2 regions of the Lactimicrobium sp. genome follow, and region 2 is predicted to be linked to the other one. Evidence: a T-box and tRNA genes for the amino acid it is inferred to sense, from the RefSeq annotation. Region 2 holds a T-box; the other holds one or more tRNA genes.
What was found. The T-box of region 2 lies ahead of ileS (isoleucine--tRNA ligase). A T-box ahead of a tRNA ligase gene usually reads a tRNA of that ligase, here a tRNA-Ile.
Positions count from the first base shown of each region.

Region 1: it encodes a tRNA-Ile, which carries the amino acid that the T-box ahead of ileS (isoleucine--tRNA ligase) is inferred to sense. The anticodon was not compared.

Region 1 covers NZ_JAZHUW010000015.1:9,645-17,802, forward strand. The annotation lists gene SOI44_RS05260 (MATE family efflux transporter) at 1-50, shown strand, start outside; gene SOI44_RS05265 (P1 family peptidase) at 106-1,074, opposite strand; gene SOI44_RS05270 (hypothetical protein) at 1,178-1,669, shown strand; tRNA gene SOI44_RS05275 (tRNA-Ala) at 1,765-1,837, opposite strand; tRNA gene SOI44_RS05280 (tRNA-Ile) at 1,849-1,922, opposite strand; gene SOI44_RS05285 (COG2426 family protein) at 2,067-2,564, shown strand; gene iadA (beta-aspartyl-peptidase) at 2,589-3,737, shown strand; gene SOI44_RS05295 (Crp/Fnr family transcriptional regulator) at 3,728-4,423, opposite strand; tRNA gene SOI44_RS05300 (tRNA-Thr) at 4,702-4,774, opposite strand; gene SOI44_RS05305 (histidine phosphatase family protein) at 4,840-5,562, shown strand; gene SOI44_RS05310 (MFS transporter) at 5,645-6,844, shown strand; gene SOI44_RS05315 (PTS transporter subunit IIC) at 7,007-8,065, shown strand.
Region 2 covers NZ_JAZHUW010000027.1:806-8,963, forward strand. The annotation lists gene SOI44_RS07410 (hypothetical protein) at 1-149, opposite strand, end outside; gene ileS (isoleucine--tRNA ligase) at 154-2,868, opposite strand; T-box leader at 2,918-3,106, opposite strand; gene SOI44_RS07420 (DivIVA domain-containing protein) at 3,094-3,576, opposite strand; gene SOI44_RS07425 (YlmH/Sll1252 family protein) at 3,589-4,329, opposite strand; gene SOI44_RS07430 (cell division protein SepF) at 4,322-4,741, opposite strand; gene SOI44_RS07435 (M42 family metallopeptidase) at 4,836-5,891, opposite strand; gene SOI44_RS07440 (V-type ATP synthase subunit D) at 5,878-6,516, opposite strand; gene SOI44_RS07445 (V-type ATP synthase subunit B) at 6,517-7,938, opposite strand; gene SOI44_RS07450 (V-type ATP synthase subunit A) at 7,953-8,158, opposite strand, start outside.

The DNA of each region.
Region 1 (8,158 bases), on a different contig from region 2:
TGAAACGCTCTGTCCGCCAGAGAGAAAAGCTTATGGATGCCGTAAAATAAAACAGGTCATGAAGAAGACTGGATTTACGCCAGACTTTCTTCAAAACCTGTTTTTTTACTTTGCAAGCATGTCTTTGGCACAGGGCAGTCCAAAAGCTGCCTGAGTATGCAGAACAGCGGCATCAATGGCTTTTGCGACTGCTCTTGCGGCCAGTGTGCCTGCCACATTGATGTCTGCTTTAACAGCAGGGTGGCTCAGGGCATACAGAGAGTCACCGTCAAACATGGTATGCACGGGATTGATGGCACGGGCATAGCCGTCATGGCCCATCCCGGCAATTTTGGTGAGCTCTGTCTTGTTGAAGATGCCATTGGTTAATATCGCAGCGATGGTTGTGTTGGTATGGGCCAGCTGCGGTGCCATCTGGTACAGTGCCTCTTCACAGCTTGGTGTCATTGTGCCATCATCATCCCGCAGTCCTGCCAGCTTTCTGCCGGTATCAGGATCATAGATATCGCCAAAGGCGTTGACGACGGCAATGGCGCCTACCTGCAGATCATTCAGCTGAAATGCTGCTGCGCCAATACCTGCTTTCATAGCATGTTCCATGCCATTGGCTTTGCCTACCGTTGCACCCATGCCGGCACCATGATTGCCTTCAAGGAAGTTCGGGGCACTCTGACAGGCCTGATAGCCCATCTGTGCATCCGGCCAGGCATTGGCATCACCAATGCCAAGATCAAAGATGCAGGAACTGACAACAATCGGGACTGGCCCGTATGCAGTTTGAAAGCCGATGCTTCTTTCCTTCAGCCAGCGCATAACACCGCAGCTGCTTTCCAAACCGAAGGCAGATCCGCCGGAGAGAACAACGGCATGAACGGCATCGTTTGCGGCAAGAGGATTGAGCAGGGCATTTTCCCGGCTGGCAGGACCGCCGCCGCGGACATCAACACCGCAGACAGCACCTTTTTCACCAGTGAGAATGACGGTAACACCCGTTGTCGTATTGGTATTTTCACACTGCCCGATGGTGAAGCCGTCAATGGCAGTAACAGGAATAGATTTCAGAATTGTTGACATGGGAAACCTCCGCTTTTCCAAATTCATGGTAGCACGTCACAGAAAAATGTGGTATAAAGCCTATGTTTACAGAATACATCCAAGTTTGGGAAGAAATTTGACAATGATGGGACCTAGAGATTATTTTGCATTTGAAACGATTCGGGATCATGATCACAATGTGATCTGCTACTATGTGACGGCGATTGGAACGATTGAGGAAGATGGTGCTGTGCATCTGCGTTCAGACCTGGGGCCGGAAAAGGATGAGAAGATGGCATTTGGCAGGATTACACTGCATAACCAGGACCGCAAGATCATGACACTGCTGAAAGAGACACAGAGCCGTGATTACTATCATGTTCATGATGACGAGGGCTCTGTGGATGTGATCAGTTTTACGGCCAAGGACTGGCGTGCTGATGAGGCATATGAGTTTGAGGCTGGTGACCGTGTGCTTGTGCAGGGCAGAGCATATATGCGTAAGAATGATACGGAGCGCTATCCGGGCAGACTGCCGGAGCTCAGTATTACCGTAAGCGGCTTGTTCAGATTGAGCAAGGCACGCAGGCCGCGCTTTCAGGGCATGAATGCTTCCCTGATTCCTCAGAAATAAGCAAAAGGATAAGAACAAAGGATGGGCGCTGAATAGCAGCGCCCATCCTTTTAAGAAACAGAGAAAAAAACGGATGATTTCTCATCCGTAATCAGTGGAGCTAAGGAGGATCGAACTCCTGACCCCCTGCTTGCAAAGCAGGTGCTCTCCCAGCTGAGCTATAACCCCATACGATGAAGTGGGCCTGAATGGACTTGAACCAACGACCTCACCCTTATCAGGGGTGCGCTCTAACCACCTGAGCTACAGGCCCATATCTCATCGAATGCTTGTCTATAATACCAATTCTAACTTTTTATGTCAACAATATTTTTCCGCAAATTTTACCAGGGTGTATATCAGCTCTGGTTGAGCACGTATGGCGGATGTGGTAGAGTAGTCGCATTCAGGAGGATGTATGAACAGCTTCATTAACTGGTTCATGTCCACGATTGGACAGCATATTTCGGCTGAGTGGTCAGTCTTTATCGTTTCAATGTTTCCGCTTGTTGAAGAGCGCGGGGGTCTGATCGTTGCCAGACTGCTGAACATTCCGCTCTGGAAAGCTTTGATTTTCTGTGTTGCCGGCAATATTCTGCCAATTCCGTTTATCTTATTGCTTTTGAAAAAACTTCTTCATTTCATGGCAGATCATCACATGGGTAAATTCGTGGAATGGCTGGAAGCCAAGGCTGCTAAAAACAAGCCAAAGATTGATAAGTATGGTTTCTGGGGACTGATGCTGTTTGTTGGTATTCCGCTGCCTGGCACAGGCGCCTGGACAGGTTCTCTGGTGGCATCTGTCTTTGATATGGACCTGAAGAAGGCAAGTATTTCCATCCTGCTTGGTGTCTTCCTGGCAGCTGTGATTATGTCGCTTGTATCGTATGGCGTGATTGGTTCGTTCTTACACTGAACGGACTTTTTTTGGAGGTGAAGTATGTTTCTGATCATAAAGCATGTGCATGTGTATGCACCGGAAGATCTTGGCATCAATGATGTACTGGTATGCAATGACCGTATTGTCAAAGTGGATCATCAGATTGACTTTGACTGGGATAAGGATGATATGAAGGTTATTGATGGTACTGGCAAGCTGCTTGTGCCGGGCTTTCTTGACCAGCATGTCCATATCATTGGCGGCGGCGGTGAGGATGGCTTTGCCTCTTTGATTCCACCGCTGCAGATGCGTGACTGCATCCGGTATGGTGTGACCTCTGTGGTTGGCCTGCTGGGCACTGACAGCAATGCCAAAAGCGTGCAGGAACTTGTCGCCAAGACAAAGGCACTGCGGGAAGAAGGCATGAGTGCCTGGTGTTTGACAGGTTCCTATGCCTATCCCAGCACGACCCTGACAGGATCTGTGGCAAAAGATGTTGCGTTTATCAATGAAATCATTGGCGTCAAGATTGCCATCAGTGACCATCGTTCTTCCAATGTCAGTAAGGAAGAGCTTGCACGTCTGGCCACACAGGTAAGAACAGCCGGCCTGCTGGCAAAAAAGCCAGGTATTGTGCACATGCATACGGGCAGGGGCAAAAAGGGATACAAGGATGTATTGGACATTGTAGAGAATACGGATATTCCGATTCGTCAGTTCAGACCGACGCATGTGGCGAATGCGTACGAGGATGCTTTGATCTTTGCCTCAAAGGGCGGCTATATTGACTTTACCAGCGGCAATGAGACAGCCAGAACAGCGCATCTGATGGCAGCTGCGAAGGAAAAGGTATCCTGGGACAGAATTACATTGTCTTCGGATTCCAATGGCAGTTTCCCGGTGTGGAGTGATGACAAGAAGCTGATTGGAATGGGAATTGGAAAGATGGCAACTTTGTTTGATACAGTCCGCCATCTTGTCAATGATGAGCACTTGTCTCTTTCTGAAGCTCTGATGCCAATTACAAAGACGGTGTCAACTGCATTGGATCTGTATCCTCACAAAGGGCACATTGGCAAAGACAGTGATGCCGACCTGGTGCTGTTAAAAAATGATCTCTCCCTGGATGGCGTGATTGCCAGAGGAAAGATCATGATGCAGGATGGTATTGTCACCGCGAAAAGCTATTATCAGGATCTTCAGGCATGAGATAGCGCAGAAAGCTTCCTGCGGTCTATGACAAGCAGCTTGCCATGGCCCAGTCTTCTTACGGCACCTTCTTTTTCAAACTTTGTGATTACCCGGGAGACGGTCTCAGGCCGTAAACTGATGGATGCTGCAATGTCATCCAGCTTAAGCTCAATCTCCTTGCCAATGCAGCGGGCATCACGAAACAGCAGAAACTGACCGACCCGGTCATCCACTGCATGCAGAGACAGCAGGTAAGCTTTCTCATTGGCATCCTGCAGTTCCGTAGAAAGCATTTCAATCAGATATAAAGCCGTAGAGGGGTGCTCAGAAAGCACGGCAATAAAATCAGAACGTTTGATCAGACATAGAGAAACATCCGTCAGAGCCACAACATCATAGTGGTAGACATGATCCTCCAGAAACATGCCATGCCAGATTGCCTGGCCGTCATGCAGGACATCCAGAATATGTTCCTCACCATTGGTATCAATTCTTCTGGTTTTCACCTTGCCTCTGCGGATGATGACAACCGCATCGATTTCGCTGTTCTCTTCGGCCAGAATGGAACCGCGCGGCCGTTTGATGTGCATCGCATGTGCCACCAGCGAAGCCTGATCTTCTTCCGGCAGCTTCTGAAACAGACGAATGGCATGTGTACAGTATTCATTTTTTGCCCGATAAGGGCACTCTTTATCGTGATCCATGTCCTTAGTATATGAGAAACATGAAAAAGGGGCAACGTTGTCCGCATGCTGAAAAAGCAAAGAAATGACAGCAGACAGATGATGAAAATGAACCGCGGATAAGCCGCTTATTGATATTGTGATGATACTGTAAATCGTAATATAAATATGCCTTGCAGAGGATTTGCTGGATTATTTCTGCAAAAATAAAAAACATTTGATGTACCTGGAAGCTGATTTTGTGAATGTACATTATATCGAACAAAAGAAAAACCCTTTATTCAAGGGCTTTTCTGAGGTGCCGACTATCGGAATCGAACCAACGACCTACTCATTACGAATGAGTTGCTCTACCAACTGAGCTAAGTCGGCAAATGACAGCTTTGATATTATAATCGAGATGTATTTTGTTTTCAATGAGATTGGGAGGAATTGGAATGAGAATACTGGTGGTGCGGCATTGTGAGCCAGACTATGCACATGACAGCCTGACAGAGAAGGGATGGCGTGAGGCGGAGTATCTTGCGGAGCGGCTGGCAAAGGAAAAGATCGACTATTTTTATGTTTCACCGATGGGCAGGGCACAGGCTACGGCTTCCTGTACACTGAAGAAAATGAATCGTCAGGCAGTGACACTGGACTGGCTGAAGGAGTTTCATATTCCGGTTGTTCATACCGATGAAACTGAACCAACAAGGCCATGGGACTGGCGTCCTGCTGTCTGGACTCAGGATGAGCGCTTCTTTGACAAGGATCACTGGACAGAAAATCCTGCTTTTGAGGCAGTGGATCTGAAAGCAAAGTATGACCATGTTGTTTCCAGCTTTGATGAATTGCTGGCTAAGCACGGCTATCAGCGCAATGGATATTTGTATGATGCCGTTGCCAGCAATCACGATACCATTGCCCTGTTCTGTCATTTTGGTCTTGAATGTGTGCTGCTGTCCCATCTGCTGAATGTATCCCCGATGATCATCTGGCATGGATTCTGCGCAGCACCATCCAGTGTGACAACCATCTATACCGAGGAAAGAGTAAAAGGAACTGCGTCTTTCCGGATCAGCAGCTTTGGTGATGTTTCCCACCTGTATGCAAAGGGTGAAAAGCCATCTTTCATGGCCCGCTATTGTGAGTGCTATGAAGATCCCGAAATCCATTGAGTAAGTTTTCTTTACTCTGTTGTATGCCCACAGGCAGTGTGGTACGCTATGGCCGCATTGCTGCAGAAGGGAAGATTTGGATATGAACCAGAAAAAACTGAAAACACGACTGACACTGGACTATGCTGGTATTCAGGGCTTTTACTCTACAATGTATGCCGGTGTAGGTGCTTTCCTTTCGGTATTCCTGCTGGCCAATGGTTTTTCCAACACGGAAGTCGGTCTGGTAATGTCCGGTGCAAATCTGTTAACTGTTCTTTTATCACCAGGGCTGGCTGACTTCGCAGACCGCACGAAAAAGGTTACACTGACCCAGCTGATTTCACTGCTTGCCTTTCTGACCGGCCTGATGTGCATCTTTCTGATGATTCTGCATGGTCACAGTGCTGCCCTGTTTATCTGCTATGTGCTGGCTCTTGTGTTTGATCTGCTTCTGCAGCCGCTTGTAAATACACTTGTTTTTCGGATTCAGGGATATGGCATTCAGCTTAATTTTGGCTTGTGCAGAGCCGCCGGATCTCTGCTGTATGCCATCATGACTGCTGTTCTGGGCGTCGTGATAGAAAAAGCAGGCATCAATTCCATTCCCGGTGCTACGATATTCTCGTTGATTCTATTGCTGATAAGCATCTTCCTTTTGAAAAAACATCTTGGGCCACAGACATCTTCATCTCATGTGGAACCCAAAGAGGAAGAGCGCATTACGCTCAAAGACTTCATCAGAAATAACAAGGCATTCCTGGTGCTGAATATCGGCATCATGGTCATGTACTACTACAATTACATCATAGGTTCATTCATGCTGCAGGTGATCAAGCCTTTGGGCGGTACGGTCACAGATATGGGTAATCTGTTTGCCCTTGGAGCTGCCATGGAAATCCCTGCTATGGTCAGCTTTGACTGGCTGCGCAGAAGGCTTTCTGCAGCCCATGCCCTGCAGGTATCCATGATTGGCTTTTCACTCAAGGCACTGCTTGTTCTGCTGGCTGGCAATGTGACTCTTGTTTATGTGTCACAGCTGCTTTCTTTCATGGCATACGGCCTGTTCTATCCTGCCATTGTGCAGTATACAGGCGAAAGAATGAAGGCGGGAGAAGCCGTCAAGGGACAGTCTATGTTTACCATCATGATGATGGCGTCCGGCATTATTGCCAATGTGTCCGGCGGCATGATCCTGGATGCATTTGGGCCGCATCTGCTGGTGCTGCTCAGCTTTGTCTTCTGTGTGATTGGCAGTGTCATTGTGATTTTCATGAGCAATAAAGTACCGGTAAAGGCATGAGAGTGTTTTTGCGGACAGGATTCATGTTAACAGCAGGAAATGTCTGCTGTTTTTTTTGTGACTGATTATTTGATAGTCATTCTGACAATAAAGTATAGTCAGAATGACTATACAAATGTTTTCTCCTGTTGTATAACGGAACATGTTCAAGGGGAGAAAGATATGGAAAATGTAAGGCGTTTTCTGGCCCGCAAGGACGTGGTTGTCTCTGCAGACCGCTATTTGATTGATGCGATGGGAGCGATGGCAAAGGGGCTTTTCGCTTCCCTGCTGATTGGAACGATTCTTTCGACAGCTGGCACCCAGCTGCATCTGTCCTTCCTTTCTGACATTGGCAGCTATGCCTCCGGTGCAGCCGGTGCGGCAATGGCAGCCTCCATTGCCTGGGCACTGCATGCCCCGCAGCTTGTTTTGTTTACCATGGTAGGTGTCGGTGCTGCTGCCAACAGTCTGGGCGGGGCCGGCGGTCCTCTGGCTGTTTACATCATTGCCATCATTGCAACGGAGTGCGGCAAGCTTGTCTCCGGTGAAACAAAGATTGATATTCTGGTTACGCCGGCAGTGACACTGATCGTTGGTGCTGGTTTGAGTATGCTGTGGGCACCGGCCATTGGTGCAGCGGCATCTTCACTTGGCTCCGTCATCATGTGGGCAACCGAACAGCAGCCGCTTGTCATGGGAATGATTGTGGCTGTTGTAACAGGCATTGCATTGACGCTGCCGATTTCTTCTGCAGCCATCTGTGCCGCCCTTTCTCTGACCGGACTGGCCGGGGGCGCCGCCGTGGCTGGATGCTGCGCGCAGATGGTTGGCTTTGCCATCATGTCCTACAAGGAAAACGGCGTTGGCGGACTTGTTTCGCAGGGAATTGGCACCAGCATGCTGCAGATGCCCAATATCATCAAGAATCCAAGAATCTGGCTGCCTCCGATTTTTGCCAGCGCGATCACCGGCCCACTTGCCACCTGTGTCTTCCATCTGCAGAACAATGGCCCGGCTGTCTCTTCCGGTATGGGAACCTGCGGCTTTGTCGGCCAGATCGGCATCTACACCGGCTGGATCAGTGATATTGAAAACGGCCTGAAGACAAGCATCACTGGTATGGACTGGCTTGGTATGATCCTGATCTGCTTTGTGCTGCCGGCGGTGCTGTCCGTATTGTTCTGCCGCCTGGAGAAGCATCTTGGCTGGATCAAAGACGGTGATATGAAGCTGCAGTAAGCAGGCAATTATCGTCTGACATCCTTCTGTTGTTCATGCAGTGTTCACAAAAGACAGGTACCATGTATCTGCAAACACAGAAGGAGTGAGAGA
Region 2 (8,158 bases):
TACAGAGAGGGATCGTTTTCATACAGGTCCATATACCATGAAACAGGATGGTCCAGAGATGTTTTGAGAAGATCAAGTGCCTTCATCAGAAAAATTCGATCGTTGATTTCCATAGATAAAAAAGAGGATGGTGTTTCCGCCATCCCCATATCATTAACCTTTCAGTACCTTATGGCAGCGCGGGCACAGTCCGTCTTCATCCGGATTGAGACTGTAGTTCCAGCAGCGCGGGCACTTTGTACCCTGTGCCTTTTCTACCTTTGCGCTGACCTTCTCTCCTGCTGTGACATTGGCAGCGGAGACAATCAGCCACTGGGAAACCTGATCCGGCAGCTGTTCATTGAGCAGTGTGCACATATCCTCCGGTGCGCTCAGAGAGATTTCTGCTTCCTGGCTTGACTTGATCAGCTTCTCATTGCGGGCATCTTCCAGTGCCTTGAGCACAACGGAGCGCATATCCATCAGCTTGGCACCATCTGCCTTTACCTTTTCAGCATCCGCATAGTTTTCAACGGCAGGGAACTCAGTGTTATGCACAGACTTCTCGCAGTCATCGTTGAAGTGCTGCCATACTTCCTCAGCTGTAAAGACAAGGAACGGTGCCCACAGACGGACAAGCTTGTCAACACAGATCCAGTATACAGACTGTACCTGTCTTCTGCGTCTGCTGTCCTTTGCCTCACAATACAGGATATCCTTTGTGAAATCGCAATAGTAGGAAGACAGTTCATTGACCATGAAGTTGGTCAGCACTTTGGAACATGCGACATAGTCATAGTTCATGACACTCTTTCTGACGGCACTGACAACATCATCCAGCAGAACCAGGATGTACTTGTCAACCGGTTCAAGATCCTGGTAAGCTACCATATCCTTCTTCGGATCAAAGTCAGCCGGATTCACATTGCCAAGCAGGAAGCGGAATGTATTTCTGATCTTGCGGTACTGCTCGGATACCTGCTTGATGTTGCTCGGGCCAAGCTTGAGATCCTGCTTGAAGTCAGAAACCATTGCCCACAGACGGAATACATCTGCGCCATTCTTATTGATGATATCCATCGGGTTGACAACATTGCCCTGCGACTTGGACATCTTTTCACCCTTGGAGTCAACCACATAGCCATGGGAAAGAACCTCACGGTAAGGTGCTCTGCCCTTGACAGCCGTAGCGACAATCAGAGAACTGTTGAACCAGCCGCGGTACTGGTCAGATCCCTCAAAATACATATCACACGGGAATTCCAGACCTCTGTCTTCCAGTTCTGTCCAGGACGATCCGGAGTCAAACCAGACATCCATGATATCCTTCTCCTTGGTGAAGATACCATTCGGAGATTTCGGATTTGTGTATCCTTCCGGCAGCAGGTCCTTTGCCTCACGTTCAAACCAGACATTGGATCCATACTGGCCGAACAGATCTGCTACATGTTCAAAGACATCCTTTTCCATGATCGGAGAGCCGTCTTCACAATAGAAGATCGGAATCGGCACACCCCACAGACGCTGACGGGAAATGCACCAGTCGCCGCGGTCATGGATCATATTGTGCATTCTCTTCTGGCCGAAGGAATTGTGCCAGACAACGTGATTGTCAATCTGGTCAAGCAGCTGGTCCTTGATCTTGTCAATGGAGCAGAACCACTGCTTCACGGCTCTGAAGATCACCTTCTTTTTGAGACGGTCATCATGCGGGTAAGCATGGACAATATTCTCTACAGCAAGCAGGCATCCCTTCTCATTCATATCATGGATAATAGCCTTGGAGCAGTCTTCAAAGAACATGCCCTGATACTTGCCGGCATTCTCGTTCATCTTACCGACAGAATCAACGGTATTAATCGGCGGGATTCCGTATTTCATACATACATTGAAGTCATCAAGACCATGGCCGCCGGCAGTATGAACAACACCGGTACCATCATCGGCGGTAACATGATTGCCAAGCAGGGTCGGGCACTCCTTGTCAAAGACAACATGATGATAGGTAATGCCTTCCAGCTCTTTTCCTTTGAAAGTACGCAGAACGCCCTGGTTTTCCAGCTGGAACTTAGCCAGCAGCTTATCCACAAAGTCGGCCAGCATAATCAGCTTGCCCTTCTCTGTCTTGACTTCGGCATAAACAAGATCTGCATTTAAGCAGACGGCTTCGTTGGAAGGAATGGTCCATGGGGTTGTGGTCCAGATGACATAGTAGTCATCCTGATCCAGTACACCTTTGCCATCGGCAATCTGGAAAGCCAGATAGATGGTCGCATCCTTGACATCACGGTATACGATTTCTGAGTCGGCAACAGCGGTCTCATTGTATGGAGACCAGTAGACCGGCTTGAGTCCCTGGAAGATCAGGCCGTCCAGTGCCATCTTCTCAAAGCAGCGGATCTGTCTGGCTTCAAATTCTTTCTTCAGAGTGATGTATGGGTGCTCATAGTCGGCGATCTGTCCCAGACGCTTTTCGGTTGCCATCTGCTGGGCAATCTGCTTGTGGGCATATTCTTCACACTTGGAGCGGAACTCTGCCGGAGAAAGCTTCTTTCTGTCAACACCAAGTTTCTGGATAGCATTTTCAATCGGCAGTCCGTGTGTATCCCAGCCCGGGAAATACGGTGTGTAGTAGCCGCTCATGGCATGTGTGCGGTTGATGAAGTCCTTGATCACACGGTTCATGGCCGTACCGGCATGGAGGTTGCCATTGGCATATGGCGGACCATCATGCAGAACAAATGCCTTCTGTCCCTTATGATGAGCAAGCAGATCCTGGAAGTAGTTGTTCTCTTCCCACTGTTTCAGAATACCCGGCTCTTTCTTAGCCAGATTGCCTCTCATCTCAAAGTCGGTGTTCGGCATGTTCAATGTGCTTTTGTAATCCATTCTTTGCCTTTCCTTTCCAAAGGGCGCCCATAAAAAAAGCGTCCCATTCTCTAAGGACGCTGTCAGCGCGGTACCACCTTAGTTCATGACAATATGCCATGCCCTCACTTATTCCTTAACGCGGAATCCACGATTGCTCACAGGTGATGTCCTGCTCTTTTCCACATGTCTGTTTTCACCATCCACAGACTCTCTTTAGTGCTGATAAAGGCAGGCGCGTCCTGATCAACGCATTTTCTTCTCTGCTTCATCCAGCCAGCGCAAATCCGGCATCTTCGGCAGCTGGAACTTATCCAGTTCTGCCTGCAGATCACTGAGTTCCTTCTTCATGTCCGTCTTGACATCACCGGCAGAATTGTACAGTCTTGACAGGTCCATCAGAATCAGGCGGGCAGTGCCAAGGGCTTCACGGATAATCTCATCCGCATTGTTCTGTGCTGTCGATATAATCTCATTGGCTTCCCGCAGGGACAGCCTGGCGATATCATCCGCCGCTGCCTGCTTTGCCTGCATATTCTGCAGCACAGCATTGTACTTCTTCTGCATGTCATCCAGACGGGCCGCATCCTCAGCAGCCTGCTGCTGGTACAAAGCAATTCTTTTTTCCAGCTCATCTACCTGTGCAGCATACTTCTCGACAGCATCATCCACCGCAAAACGATCATATCCATTCTTCATTACACGGAATGTCGGCCTTTTCGCTGTCAAAATCGTCACCTCTCAGATATACTGCTGGAACTTAGCCACGATCCGGTCCGAATGTGTCTTTCGTTCGTATCCTTCATACAGAAAACGACCGAACCCACGGATCGAAATCGTAACGTTATTATGGCACACTTCATCAGGCACATCAAGCGCAACATGATCGAACTGCACCATTCCAGCATGAATCATTTCCTTTGCTTTTGAGCGGGAAACATGGGTAATTGCTGCAACGATGGCATCGGCTCTCTCACTGGCTGCTACAGCCGTGAAGCTGCGCATCTGAAAGACCTGTGCTGGAAAGCTGTCCATTTGTTCAAAACGGACACTGAGCTGATTGATGCGGGTCATTTGATCAATCAGAAATGGTGCCATTGATACAGAGGTGTAGAGATAGATATTGCCGTCTGCGATCCAGAAATCGCCAAAGGCATCTCTTTCGATCTGCAGTGACATCAGTGCACCAAGGATATCCCGGTGGGAAATCTTCCGGAAGCGCTGGTCTGCTTTTGCTTTCAGACAGACAATATCAGAAAAGTCATCTTCCTCATCATAAAGGAAAATGACTTTTTGCTTTCTTGCCTGCGGATAACCGCCAAACCAGCGGACATGGGCGGATGGCACAAAGATTTTCTGCATGCGTGCTGTTTCTTCTTCATTCAGAAAGGAAGAACATGTATGCGTATGCCAGCGCTCACTTTTCTCCTGCAGATCATGCAGATGTGCTTCCAGAGAGGATTCGTCAGTATGCTCAGTCATCATCGCCGTCGAGCTTGATCTCGCCGTCAACGGCTACATTGCGCGGTGCACACAGAATCACATTATGGCCGATCTTCTGAATCGTGCCATCCAGAGCAAAGACAACACCTGTCAGGAAATCAATGGTGCGCTGGGCATAGTCTCTCTGCAGTCTGTGCAGGTTGACAACACATGCCCTTCTGTCCTTGAGATGTCTGGCAATCTCCTCAGCTTCTTCAAAGGAACGCGGCTCAAACAGAACCATGGCCGCATTAGTCGGCACACCGGTTACCTCTGTCCGTTTCTTTTCATAGGAGCTCAGCGGCTTAGCCTCACTCTGCCTGTATTCCAGTTCTTCATCTGCACCATCTTCATCATCGTCGTCATCATCTTCGACCGGTGCAATAAAATTTTTCAACTTTTCTAAAGCCACGCGTGGTACCTCCAATCACGTCTAACATTATAGCATGTAAGGTAGCTCATTCAACGTACGATTCATACCGAAAAAGAGCCTTGCTCAGGCTCTTTCAGAACGATTCAACCGCAGTTTTGTCCAGTCTTTCCACAAGTGCACAGGCCAGTCTGACCGCATTTTCATAATCACAGTATTTCACAAAACAGTTGGAACTGTGAATATAGCGGACCGGAATACCGATCACAATTGCAGGTACGCCATACTGCGTATTGACAGCAGCACCATTGGTGCCGCCGCCGCTGCGCACAGATTCCTGCACCGGAATACCAAGATTTCTGGCTGTATCCAGGGCAAACTTCTGGAATCTCCAGTTGGTAATCATGGAGACATCCATATGCCGCAGCATCGGTCCTTTGCCAAGTGCAGCCTGGATCATGTAATCCGGTGAGAAGGTATCATCAGCGGGACAGCCTTCAAAGCAGATCATGACATCCGGCTTCAAAGCCTCAGCATTGGCGCGCACACCTCTTTCCCCTACCTCTTCCTGGGCAGAGAAACATGCACTCAATGCACATGGCAGTTCCTTCTGATACATTCTCTTCAGCGTTTCGATTTCTGCCGCAACACCGATCCGGCAGTCAAATGCCTTGCCATAGAACAGATCACGCTTTTCATCATAGCGGCATGTGACATCCGGTACAGCCGGTGAGCCGATATGAATGCCAAGTGCCATAGTTTCCTGGGCACTTCGGCTGCCGCAGTCAAGGATCATATCATCGGGATCCAGCGGCTTATTGCGGTCAGCAGCACTCATGAAGTGAGGAGGTTTAGCCGCCACAACCGCTGGTACAAAGGTTCCTTTGTCTGTTTTGATGACAAAAGAATTGGCCGGCAGAGAAGACGGTGAAATACCGCCAAGACGCAGAAACTTCATGGTTCCATCGGGACGAATCGCCTGCACGATCAGGCCGACCTCATCCAGATGGGAATCCAGCATGACTCTGGGTTTGTCACTGTGAGCATCTTTCTCACAGCGGACATTGCGCATATGATCCTGCACGGTATCATACTCAGGCAGCTGGGATCTCACAAATGCAGCAGCGTCATCCTCAAAGCCGGAAGCGCCGAATACATCAGAAAGCCTCTCAATACGTTCAATTTGATTCATCTGCTGTACTTTCCTTCTTTTCCTTATTGGCCTTGATGACTTTCATACGTGAGAATTCCTCACGTTCCTTCTCTTCAAGGTCAGCACTCATAACCCTGATTTCTTCCTTGTAGCGGGGAATAACAATGTTGCGCAGAGCATTGGCACGTTTCTGGGTCGTGGAGATGGCATGGGCAAGACGGTATACGGTATTGTCTACCTCAGCCAGTACCATCGTGATCTCCTTCACCTTCTGAAACTGGATGTACGCTTCATCGATGGTCGCATTGGTATCTTCCATGCCATATGGAATATCTAAGGAATCCGGTTTGTCATAGCTCACCTTGGGAACTTCCACACCCATCACACTGCGATAGGTAACGTGAATCGTATCCTCAATCTTAGTGCGCCTTGCAACCCGGTCAATCACGCCGGAATAGACATTTGCCTGCTGCAGAAGGAAATATCCGGTCGCATATGCATCACTGATCTGTTCGCGCAGGGCCTTCACCTTCTCAACTTCATTCATCATTTCCTTGACAAGGATATTGCGCTTGCGGTCCATCAGCTCATAGCCGTTCTCGGCCAGAGCCAGCGATTTCTTCGCTTTGATCAGATTTCCTTTTGTTGCAGGTACGCCTGCCATTTATTTTTCCTCCTGCTCAAGGGCAAGAGCAATCGTGCGCTCAGCATGTTCCGGATCATAGTTCTGCTTGATCAGCTTCGGATCCAGACGGTCAAGAGCACTCTCAGGCAATGTGGACAGCAGTGCCCAGCCCAGATTCAGTGTTTCCTGAATGGAGCGGTTGGTATGGCTGCCCTGGCCGATGAAGATCGACTCAAAGCGGCGGCCGAATTCCATGTACTTCTTGTCCAGCTCAGACAGTTCATCTTCACCAATAACACTGGCAAGGGAACGGGCATCCTGCACCTTGGCATAGGACGCAAACAGCTGGTTGGCAACATCCTGGTGGTCTGCGCGTGTATAGCCTTCACCAATGCCATCCTTCATCAGACGTGACAGTGACTGCAATACACCGATCGGCGGATTGATGCCTTTGAGATACAGATCACGGTCCAGAACGATCTGGCCCTCGGTAATATAACCGGTCAGATCCGGCACCGGATGGGTAATATCATCGTTCGGCATGGTCAGGATCGGAATCTGGGTTACACTGCCCTTGCCGCCCTTGATGATACCAGCTCTTTCATACAGGGATGCAAGATCTGAGTACAGATAGCCAGGATAGCCTTTACGGGAAGGAATCTCACCCTTACTGGAAGAAATTTCACGCACGGCTTCACAATAGGAAGTCATATCGGTCAGAATAACCAGGACATTCATGCCGCACTCATAGGCCAGATACTCAGCGGCAGTCAGAGCACAGCGCGGTGTTAACATTCTTTCGACGATCGGGTCATCGGACAGGTTGACATACATGACAACCTTCTCCATGACACCGGTTTCCTCGAAGGATCTGCGGAACATGTCCGCGACATCGTTCTTGACACCTATAGCACCGAATACGATACAGAAGTTTTCACTGTCTTCACCAGTCAGATGGGCCTGACGGACAATCTGAATGGCAAGCTGGTCATGCGGCAGGCCGCTGCCGGAGAAAATCGGCAGTTTCTGGCCGCGGATCAGTGTATTCAGGCCATCAATGGCAGAAATACCTGTCTGGATATAGTTACGGGGATAGACACGGGATACCGGGTTCAGCGGCTTGCCGTTGACATCCTCAAACTTCTCAGGATACACCTCTCCCAGGCCGTCGATCGGCTCACCGACACCATTGAAGGTACGGCCCAGGATTTCTCTGGACAGACCGAGTTCCATCGGATGGCCGAGAAGCTTTGTCTTGACGTTGGTCTTGGACATGCCATCGGTGCCTTCAAACACCTGAATGACGGCCCTTTCACCTTCGATCTCGGTGACACGGCCGATCCGGGTGCTGCCATCGGCGAGCTCGATGGAAACCATTTCTTCGTTTGATACATTCTTGACATGATCGAGGGCAATCAGAGAACCCCTGACATCACTCAGTCCTAATAACTGCAGGCTCACACAAAGCCCCCTTTCTAAGCGATCGATGCCAGAGCGGCATCAATCTTGGCTGGATATTCATCCAGCATCTCAATTTTGTCATTCGGTACTTCGTACTTGATCTGAATCACCTTTTCGAAAATACCTGTCTCGACCATCAGCGATACCGGAATCTTCTTGGCCACATACTGGCTGCAGGCACGCTTCAGGTAATCAATCGTCTTGAGCATCTTGTACTGCT